DNA from 3 places in the Fundidesulfovibrio soli genome. Region 2 is predicted to be linked to each of the others. Evidence: riboswitches for the same ligand, from Rfam matches in the RefSeq annotation. Region 2 holds a riboswitch; each other region holds the start of a gene.
The links. A riboswitch is a leader RNA that binds a small molecule or an ion and turns the genes downstream of it on or off. The one in region 2 is predicted to bind cobalamin.
Positions count from the first base shown of each region.

Region 1: linked by a shared signal. The riboswitch ahead of MLE18_RS16495 (sirohydrochlorin cobaltochelatase) and the one ahead of cobT (nicotinate-nucleotide--dimethylbenzimidazole phosphoribosyltransferase) in region 2 are both predicted to bind cobalamin.
Region 3: linked by a shared signal. The riboswitch ahead of MLE18_RS10005 (radical SAM protein) and the one ahead of cobT (nicotinate-nucleotide--dimethylbenzimidazole phosphoribosyltransferase) in region 2 are both predicted to bind cobalamin.

Region 1 is NZ_JAKZKW010000027.1:3,626-7,000, forward strand. Features, by position in the region: gene MLE18_RS16485 (ABC transporter ATP-binding protein) at 1-371, opposite strand, end outside; gene MLE18_RS16490 (FecCD family ABC transporter permease) at 364-1,371, opposite strand; gene MLE18_RS16495 (sirohydrochlorin cobaltochelatase) at 1,406-2,311, opposite strand; cobalamin riboswitch at 2,448-2,629, opposite strand; gene metW (methionine biosynthesis protein MetW) at 3,139-3,375, opposite strand, start outside.
Region 2 is NZ_JAKZKW010000007.1:96,632-100,006, reverse strand. Features, by position in the region: gene MLE18_RS08775 (hypothetical protein) at 1-1,227, shown strand, start outside; gene MLE18_RS08770 (hypothetical protein) at 1,264-1,458, opposite strand; gene cobT (nicotinate-nucleotide--dimethylbenzimidazole phosphoribosyltransferase) at 1,574-2,650, opposite strand; cobalamin riboswitch at 2,751-2,913, opposite strand; gene MLE18_RS08760 (ATP-dependent 6-phosphofructokinase) at 2,958-3,375, opposite strand, start outside.
Region 3 is NZ_JAKZKW010000009.1:77,282-80,656, forward strand. Features, by position in the region: gene MLE18_RS09995 (ribonuclease catalytic domain-containing protein) at 1-1,081, shown strand, start outside; gene plsY (glycerol-3-phosphate 1-O-acyltransferase PlsY) at 1,085-1,681, shown strand; cobalamin riboswitch at 1,801-1,962, shown strand; gene MLE18_RS10005 (radical SAM protein) at 2,181-2,858, shown strand; gene MLE18_RS10010 (ribonucleoside triphosphate reductase) at 2,860-3,375, shown strand, end outside.

The DNA of each region.
Region 1 (3,375 bases), on a different contig from region 2:
CACTCGGCGTCCGGCGTCGCGCCGAAGCGCGGCAGCCAGGGGTGGCGGCCCATAAGCACGGCCTGGCGCACGGTGAAGCCGAAGCGGTCCTCGGTCTCCTGCGGGGAGTAGGCCACGGCGCGGGCCAGCTCCCTGCGGGGGACCGACTGGATGGGCCGCCCCTCCAGCAGAACCTCGCCCGAACTCGGGGCTTGCAGCCCGGCCAGGCAGCGCAGCAGGGTCGTCTTGCCCGCGCCGTTCGGCCCGACCACGCCCAGCACCTCGCCCTCGAAAAGAGTCACGTCCAGCCCGCGCAGCACCGGGCGGCCGCCGCGCTCCACATTGAGGCTCCGGGCCTCCAGCAGCGCGCGCTCAGCCCCCCCCTCAGCCATTGGCGCGCCCCCTCAGGAACAGCAGGCAGAAATACGGCCCGCCCAGGAGCGCCGTGAGCACGCCCACGGGCACCTCGTGGGCCAGGGCCGCGCGGGAGAGGGTGTCCGCCCCCAGCAGGAGCAGCATCCCCCCCAGCATGGAGGCGGGCAGCAGCCTGGCATGGCCCGGCCCCACGCCCATGCGGGCCATGTGCGGCACGATCAAGCCCACGAAGCCGATGATGCCGGAGACCGCCACGGAGCAGGCCGTCATCAGGGCCGCCGCGGCAAGCAGGGCCAGGCGCACAGGCTCCACGGCCACGCCCAGTGCCCCGGCCTGCTCGTCGCCCAGGCAGAGGGCGTCCAGGTCGCGGGCGAAGGCCAGGGCCACCGGCAGGGCCAAGCCCAGCCCGGCCCAGGCCACGGCAGTCTCGGCCCAGGTCTTGGCGGAGAAGCCGCCCATGAGCCAGAACACCAGCCCGGCCACGTTCTCGCCGGCCAAAAACTTCACGAACCCGATGCAGGCCTGGAGCGTGGCGGCAACCATCACCCCGGCCAGCACCAGGGTCACGGCGTCGAAGCCTCCCCCGGCCCGGGCCATGAGCAGCACCACCGCCAGCGCGCCGAGCGAGCCGGCCAGAGCCCATGCCGGAACGGACAGCACTCCCAGGCCCGTGAACCCGGCCAGCAGGCACAGGCAGGCTCCCAGCGCCCCGCCCGCAGAGACCCCCAGGGTGTAGGAATCCGCCAGGGGGTTGCGCAGCACGCCCTGCAAGAGCGCCCCGGAGAGCCCCAGGGAGCCGCCCACGGCCAGGGCGCAGGCGATGCGCGGCAGGCGCACGTCCCAGACCAGGGCCACGCTCATGGCGGGCACCCCGGCCAGCCAGCCCTCCTGCCCCAGGAGCTTGCCCGCCAGCACGCGCGCCGCGTCGGCCGCGGGCACGGGCACGGTCCCGGCCGCGGCTGCCGCCAGCGCGGTGAGCGCCACGCAGAGCGCCAGGAGCGGTTCGACTCCCCTCATGCGGCTCCCCGCCCTTGCCCTCAGGGGGGCCGGGCTATCTCAGGCGCTCCAGCGCCTGGGCAAGATGATCGATCCAGATGTCCGCCACGGGGCCCATCTCCCCCGTGCCCTTGAGCACGGGCGCGCAGGCCACGCCGTGGGCCTCCAGGGCGGTCTTCCAGGAATCCGGGCCGTCACCGGCCATGTCGTTGCGGGCGTGCTCCCCGGCCACGGCGAGCAGCGGCACGAGCCAGGCCTTCTTCAGGCCCGCCCGGGCGAGCTCCGCCAGCACGTCCTCCCGGGAGGGGGAGGCGTCCACGGTGCCCACGAAGGCGTTCCGGTCCTTGCGCCACAGGTAGTACTGCAAGGCCGGGTAGGAGGCGTTCGCGTTGTGGCGAGACCCGTGCCCCACCAGGACCACCGCCTCGCCCGGCTTGCGTTCGGCGGACACGGAGGCCAGCAGCGCGGCGGCGGCCCGCTCCATGTCCCGCGGGGAGGCCAGCAGAGGCTCGCCCACCTCCACCCGGGCGATGCCCTTGGGCATGCCGGAGAAGGCCAGGGCAGTCCTGCGCAGGGCCTCGAACTCCTCGCCGGGGATGGTCTGCAGGGACTGCACGGCCACGCGCCCGAAGCCCTCGTCGGCCATGCGGGCCAGGGCCAGGGCCGGGGAATCAAGTCGGACGCCCTTCTCTTTGGCCAGCTTGTTGCGGATGGTCACGGAGGTGTAGGCCCAGCGGACCTCCATGCCCGGGAAGCGCTCCCGGACCTTGGCTTCTATGTTGGCGTAGGCCGCGTCGGCCCCTTGGGCGCTGGTCCCGAAGGCCACCAGCAGCAGGCCCGTCTTCCCCTCGTTTTTTGCTTCGCCGTGGGCCAGAGCCCCGGAAGCGGCAGACACGAGGCAGGCCAGAACAAGCAACGGGACGAGAATTCCACGCAAGGCGGGGGGGAAGGCGGAAGTCATGAGCGCGCTCCATCGCTTTGCGGCTTGTTGGAAGGAAGAAGACCGGGCCGCTCCCCACCCGTTTCCGGCTGGAGAAGCGGCCCGTATTCGCCCTTCTGGGGTCCATGCACGGCAATAGCCCGTTGCCCTGCTGGAAGCATGGTATGACGCACAGGCAGGTCTTCCGGCTCGTTCCGTCCGCCCCGGCCTTCCCGGGGGATTCCCCAGTGGCGCGCGAAGGGGCGGACACGCATGGAACTTACGGCGGCGGGACCGCTCCCGATTTGAACGGGATTCCCTATTCTCCCATTGCTGGGCACCTGTGGGGCCTGCGCTATCCGGTCGGAGGGGGGTTGTCAATGAAGGCGACGGCCTTCCGGCGCAAGCGCAGAAAAGGGGCCTGTTGGTGGGCCTGCCCCTGCGCTCCGCGCGAGGCTGAGGGAGATTCATGCCGCCAGGGTTGAAGCAGTTCCGTGCAAGCTCAGGTGAGGCATTCAGTGGGCCAGCCCAGCGCCCCTGGCGGCGCGGCGGGCGGCCCAAGCTGCCGGGCCTGCGGCTCTGCTGCGAAGCGGATGGAAAAGTCATTCAGTGGGCCAGCCCCAGCGTCCCTGGCGGCGCGGCGGGTGGCCCAAGCTGCCGGGCCTGCGGCCCTCTGGCGAAGCGCCAGCGCAAGGCCGCCCGCCGCGCCGCCAGGGGCGCTGGGGCTGGCCTATCGTCACAACGTGGAATACGGGATGAAGAATATGGTCTCAGGCTGAAAGCGTATGCCGCAACAACGCGAAGCTAAAGGGGATTCCAAAGGGAGGAACTCCCTTTGGCCGCCGGAGGCATATCCCCCCTCCCCTCCTCTACCTTCCCAGCAAGAATATCCCGTTGGTGGCCCGCAGGTTGGGCAGCCAGTTCAGGATCAGCCCCGTGCGCGCCGAAGGCTCCGTCTTCACGGCCACGGCCTCGATGACCGGGATGGAGTGGCGCACGCAGAAGCGCTTGAAGTCCACCAGGGTGATCACGCGGATGTTGGGGGTGTCGTTCCACTCGTAGGGCAGTTCCGGGGTCACGGGGGCGCGGCCCTGGAAGAACATCTG
Region 2 (3,375 bases):
TTCTTCGCGGGCAAGTTCGCCAGCGTGGTGAAGCCGTTGGCCGGGAAGGACTACCTGGCCCTGCGCCTGTTCAACGTCTGCCTGCTGGGCTGGCTGATGCTGCTGTTCTGGCGGCTCTCCCCGCCGTACCGCGTCAGCTTCCTGCCGCTCTTCATCTCGCCCCAGATCTGGTACATCTTCAGTTATTTCAACGGGGACGCACTGCCGCTGGCCCTGAGCTTCCTGGCGGTGTTCCTGGCCTGCCGCCTGCTGGAGCAGACCGACGCCCTCTCCGGCTTGTCCTCAGGCACCTTCGAAGACGTGGTGGCCTCCCACGCCACCATGATGAACGTCACGGGCGGCAGTCCCGGCTCGGGCGTGCGTATGGGAACGCTGGTCAAGCTGGGTCTGGTGCTCGGGCTGCTGACCGTCTCCAAGCAGAACTATTACGTGTTCCTGGCCTTTTTCCTGTGCTTCTGGGCAGTGGCCGTCTCGGTGGCCCGGCGGCCCGCACTGGGGTTGCGCCAGGCCGCGCTGGTGCTGGCGCTGCTGGCGGGGGTTCTCGGCCTGCGCCTGGGCGTGGACGCCTGGGTGGTGGGGCACCAGGCTCCGGACGCCGTGTACAAGGCCGCCGAGCAGCTCGCAGCCGAGGACTTCAAGCCCTCCAAGCAGGCCGAGGGCAAGGGCTTCTGGGGCATGAACATGCGCGCCCAGGGGCTGACCTTCCAGGAAATGTTCACCAAGTGGAACTGGCACATCTGGACGCAGCGCACCAGCTTCGGGGTGTACGGCTACATGAAGATCTACGCCCCGCTGTTGTTCTACCGCTACATCACCTGGATGCTCTACGCCCTGCTGGCCGCCGCGCTGCTGCCCGTGCTCTTGGCCAGGCCCGCCGTTCCCGAGCCGGGCAGGGCTTCCCGGGAATCCGGGCTGACGGTCATCCCCACGCCGGACGCCCTCGCGGGCCCCGCTACGGGGCGGCTCTACCGATGGGCCCTGGCCGGGATGTTCCTGCTCTTCGCCGCGCTGACCGTGGCCCAGTCCTTCTGGCACTCCTGGACGGCGGACTTCCAGGCCCAGGGGCGCTACTTCTTCCCCATCCTGGGCATGTTGGGCAGCCTGCTGGCCTGTTTCGCCATTCCCTACCGCCGCTTCCAGCCGCTGGTCTGGGTCGTGGGGGCCTGCATGTGGGGCATGTCCATCTGGAGCTTCGTGAACGTGGGGCTGGAGCGCATCGGGCGCTGAGCCTGGAGGGGCTGAGAGGCTGGGTGGGTTGAGAGGCTAGACGATCTCGTTGATCACGTGGCCCACGATGTTCTCCTGCAGGACGTGGATCACCTGGTCGGCGGGCGGGGTGGGCACGAGCACGTGCCCGGCCGGGGCGGCGAAGAATTCGCCCGCCGGATGCGCCGTGACGGCGTCCGGCGAGTGCACCAGGCCGTCGTAGGTTGCGAAGTGGACCAGACCGTCGTTCATGTCCGGGCTCCGGGGCGAATTGCGAAAGAATGAAGGGACGGTCCCCCGTGGGGAGCCGTCCCTTTTCATATAGGACCTTCGCCCGGGTTTGTCACCCTTATGATTGGGCTCCCGCTCAGGCGTCTGAGGTGCTCACCCCGGCCTGGGCGAACGTGGCCATTTCGTTGTAGATTGCCGCCCCGGCCCGCAGCACGGTCAGGGCCAGGGCCGCCCCGGTGCCTTCGCCCAGGCGCAGGCCCAGGTCCAGCAGGGGGGATGCTCCCACGAGGCGCATGATCTTCTGGTGTCCCGGCTCGGCCGAGGCGTGGCTGAAGAAGCAGTAGTCCAGCACGGCGGGGCTGATCTTCCAGGCCGCCACGAAGGCCGCGGAGGAGATGAAGCCGTCCACCAGCACGGCCATGCGGTTGGCGGCCGCGCCCAGGATCAGGCCCGCCAGGCAGGCGATCTCGCAGCCGCCCAGCGCGGCCAGGATCTCCACGGGGTCGCCCGAGGCCAGGGCCTTGGCGTTGACCTGCATGCTCCTCTCGATCACCTGGGCCTTGCGGGCCACGCCGTCCGCGCTCAGGCCGGTGCCGGGGCCCGTGACCGCCACCGGGGCCATGCCCAGGTAGGCGCAATAGAGCGCGGTGGAAGGGGTGGTGTTGGCGATGCCCATGTCCCCTGTGCCCAGCACCCGGAAGCCGTCGGAGGCGGCCGTGTCCGCCAGGGAGGCGCCCAGCATGAGCGCCTGGAGGCATTGCTCCGTGGTCATGGCCGGGCCTTGGGCCATGTTGGCGGTGCCCTGCATGACCTTGGCCTGCACCAGCATGGGGTGCTTGGGGAACTCGCCGCCCGCGCACCCGGCGTCCACCACGCGCAGCTCCGCCCCGGCCTGGCGGGCCAGCACGTTGATGCCCGCTCCGCCGCCCACGAAGTTGAGCACCATCTGGCGGGTGACCTCCTGCGGGAAGAGGCTCACGCCCTCGGCGGCCACGCCGTGGTCGCCCGCGCAGGTGAAGATCATGGCCGGGTCGGCCTTGGGGGCCTGGCCGCCCTGGATCATGTACAGGCGGCGGGCCATCTCCTCCAGGCGCCCGAGGCTGCCCTGGGGCTTGGTCAGGTTGTCCAGGTGGGCCTGGGCCTTGGCGGCCAGGGAGGCGTCCACGGGGGCGATGCGGGCGAGCAGGGCGTCGAAGTCGCTGCGGGAAGTCATGGTCTATCCTTTGGGACCGGCACGCGCCGGGTTCGGGAAAACAAAAAATCCCTTGGCCCCGGGAAGGGGTCAAGGGATCGCCGTTGCCATAGGTCCAATCCGCGAAACAAGTCCGGCCGTCCGTCTTCAGGCTTGCGGGTCGTCCTCCGCCCGCCCTTCCCATCCCCGGGGGGACAGTGGATTGCGAGCATCGTCTCCGCTTACTGCGGCGGGACCGCCACGGATTCGCACCGTGTTCCGTAACGGCCGGAGATGGCAGGGCAAGGGCTATACGCCCGGGCCAGCGCTGTCAAGCGCGGCCGCCGCCTCAGATGGGGCAGCCGCAGGCCCCGGGGGTGTTCACCACGCGGTTCTGCCCCGTGGAGTCGAGCACCTGCTGCCAGAAGTTGGATGTGAGGTCCATGCGCTTGCGCTCCACCGTGACCAGGGGCAGGGGCACGTGGGCCGGGATGTCGTGGATCTCCGTGACCATGAGCCCGGTCTTGCCCGCCATGCCCGCATGCACGGCCATGGCCCCCAGCATGTTGCAGTGGGCCCGGTCCGAGGCGCCCGCGGGCACGGAGCGGATGATGTAGCTGGGGTCGATGTATTTTACGGTCATGGGCAGGCGGTCCTTGAAGTAGCGCTTCATCTCCTTGAGGAGCAGGCCGCAGATGTCGCCCAGGATGCGGTTGCCCGAGGCGTCCGTAAGACCGGACTCGGGCAGCAGGTGCTGGCCCGCCCCC
Region 3 (3,375 bases), on a different contig from region 2:
GGCCACCAGCCTCTACCTGCCGGAGCAGACCAGCCACATGCTCCCCGAGGCCCTTGGCTGCGGCCTGCTGAGCCTCAACGCCGGGCAGGTCAGCCCGGCCCTGCTGCTGGACTGGGAGCTGGACGCCCAGGCCGCGCCGCAGAGCTTCGAGCCCCGGCTCGGCTGGGTTCGCGTGGAGGCCAACCTGACCTACGAGTCCGTGGAGCGGGGGCTGGAGTCCGGCCAAGGGGACCCCGACGTGGCCGCCGCCCACCAGGTGGCCCAGGCCCTGCGCGCCGCGCGCATCGTGCGCGGGGCAGTGATCCTGGACCGGCCAGAGCCCAAGATGTCGCTGTGCGGCCCGCCCGAGGCCCTGCGCGTGGAGCTGTGCAGGCAGGAGGAGCACCCCAAGGCCCAGATGACCGTGAGCGAGCTGATGATCCTGGCCAACGCCTCCATCGCCGCCTGGGCCAGGGAGCGGGAGATCCCCCTGCTGCACCGCGTCCAGGACGTCTCCATCCCCCACGGCTACGCCGGGGTCTGGACCAGCCCGGTGGACATGCACCGCGCCGTGAAGCAGCTCAGCGGGGCCACCCTGGAGGCACGCCCGGGCAGGCACGCCTCCATCGCGGCCGAGGCCTACGCGCCCATCACCTCGCCCCTGCGCCGCCTGAGCGACCTGGTGAACATGGCCCAGGTGCAGCATTTTCTGGAATCCGGCGACCCGCAGCACAGCCGCGAGGCCCTGGCGGAGCTGCTGCCCCGCATCGCGGCGCGCCTGGACGCCGTGGGCCAGGTGCAGCGCTTCCGCCCACGCTACTGGAAGCTCCTGTTCATGCAGCAGAACGCCCGCGAGCGTGAGTTCGAAGCCGTTGTGGTCGAGGAGTGCGGGCAGCTGACGGCCTTGAGCCTCACGGAGCTGCAGATGTACGTGCGGGTGGGCCGCGAGATGCTCGGCGGCCATGCCCAGCCCGGCCAGCGCTTCTGGGTCAAGCTCGGCAAGGTGGACCCGCTGACCAACGAATTCCGCGTGATGAGCGCGAGAGAGGAAGAAGAAAAGCCCGACGTTGGGGACTGGTTCCCCATGGACGGCAAGGAGTAGACCATGTTCGCCAAGATCGCCTGGCTGGCCCTGGCCTATCTGGCCGGCTCGTTCCCCTTCGGACTGTTCATAGCCCAGGCTGCCCGGGGCATCGACCCGCGCACCGCCGGCAGCCGCAACATCGGCGCCACCAACGTATCGCGCCTGTGCGGCACCAAGCTCGGCGTGCTGACCCTGGTGCTGGACGCCCTCAAGGGCCTGCTGCCCGTGGCCGTTGCCTGGCAGATGAGCTGCGGGGGCTTCTACCCTGGGCTGGTGGCCCTGGCGGCCGTGGCCGGGCACATGTTCCCGGTGTTCCTGCACTACAAGGGCGGCAAGGGCGTGGCCACCACCATCGGCGCGTTCCTGGCGCTTTCGGTTCCCGCCACGCTGGTCTCCGTGGGCTTGTGCATTGCCGCCATCGCGATCTCGGGCTTCGTCTCGCTGGGGTCGCTGCTGCTGGCGGTGAGCCTGCCCTTCACGGTCTGGTGGTTCGGGCCGGGCAGCGTGGTGCCCGTGACCTTCGCGGTCTCCGGACTGGTGGTCTGGAAACACCGGGAGAACATCGAGCGACTGCGCCAAGGCACTGAAAAACCTTGGAAAAAGAAAAAGGAAGACTGAGCCGGAGCGCGAGCTGCCCGGCCGTTATCGGCTGAACCGCAGCCCGCTCAAAAAAAAGCCCTGCTGTATCAAAGGGTTGTAATTTGTCTCTTGACAGATTTCTCTGGTAATCTGTAAGAATAATTCCTGTACGCCCCGGGAAACGGAAGACGGTGCAAGTCCGTCGCAGGCGCGCTGCTGTAACCGGCACATGGGCGGAGGCCACTGGGTAGACACCTGGGAAGGCCTCCGGGCACCACCCCGCCGGAAGCCAGAAGACGTCCCTGGGGAGATCAGGCCATGCCCCGCGAAACGGGCACGGGCTCCCGCGAATCGCCCGCCGGAAATGATCCGGCGCGCGTCCACCACCTCGCACCGGGCGTGCTGTTTTTTATCATTTTGACAACTCCTTTATTGTCGAGCCGTTGCAGTTTTTGCATTGTAAGCGTTGCATATCACGGCGCATTTTTCTCTTTTTGCGTGCGCCCCGATATGCTAGCGGTAAGGGAATCGTTCGCCTATGGAAAATCTCGCCCGCACCCTGACCACGGCCCCGTGCCCCGGAGCGCCCCTGGCGCCCGAGGCGCGTCTCAGGGCCTTCACGCCCTTCTCCCTGTGCGACTGGCCGGGGCGCAGCGTGAGCGTGGTCTACCTGGGCGGGTGCAACCTGCGCTGCCCCACCTGCCACAACCAGAGCCTGGCCTTCACCCCGGAGAAGCACCCCGAACTGGACCGCAAGAGCGTCCTACGCACATTGACACAGCGTTCGCGTTGGCTTGACGGCGTGGTGGTCTGCGGGGGCGAGCCCACGCTGGACCCAGGCCTGCCCGGCCTCGTGGGCAGGCTCGCCGGGCTGGGCCTGCCAGTCAAGGTTGACACCAACGGCATGCTGCCCGGGGTGGTGGAGCACATTTTGGCCCTGCACCCCGGCACGCTCTTCGCCGTGGACGTCAAGGGCCCCTGGGAGCGCTACCCGGAGCTGACCGGCGGCGCGGCAAGCCCGGAGGCGGCGCGCGCCGCCCTGGAACGGATTTTCGCCCTGGCCGAGGCCCGGCCCGGCTCGTTTCTTTTCAGAATTACGCTCGTTCCGGGGCTTACCCCGGAGGATGTCCGGCGGGTGCGCGATTGCCTGCCCCCCGGCCACGAGCTTACGGAACAAACATACATCCCCCCGAAGTTCGAGGGGAAGGGAGCCTGACATGCCCCAGCAGATAATGAAGCGCGACGGATGCCTGGAAACCTGGTCCCTGGAGCGCATCGCCCAGGCCATCCTCAAGGCCCTGCGCGCCAGCGGCGTGCAGGACCCGCTGCTGGCCAAGCGCCTGGCCCGCAAGGTGGAGGAGAAGCTCGAGGGCGTCGACGTGCCCATACAGGAGCACGTGCAGGACATGGTCGAGCGCGTGCTCATGGACTCGCGCATGTTCGAGGTGGCCAAGCGCTTCATCATCTACCGCGAGAAGCGCCGCACCCTGCGCGAGCAGAAGGCCGCCTTCCTGGACATCGCGGAGACCATCGACAACTACATCTCCAAGGCGGACTGGCGCGTGGCCGAGAACGCCAACATGAGCCACTCCTTCCAGGGGCTGATGCTGCACCTCTCCGGCACGGTGCAGGCCCGCTACGCCCTTGAGAAATACCCTGAGGAAGTGCGCTCCGCCCACGACCACGGGTATTTCCACATCCACGACCTATCCTTCGGCCTGGCGGGTTACTGC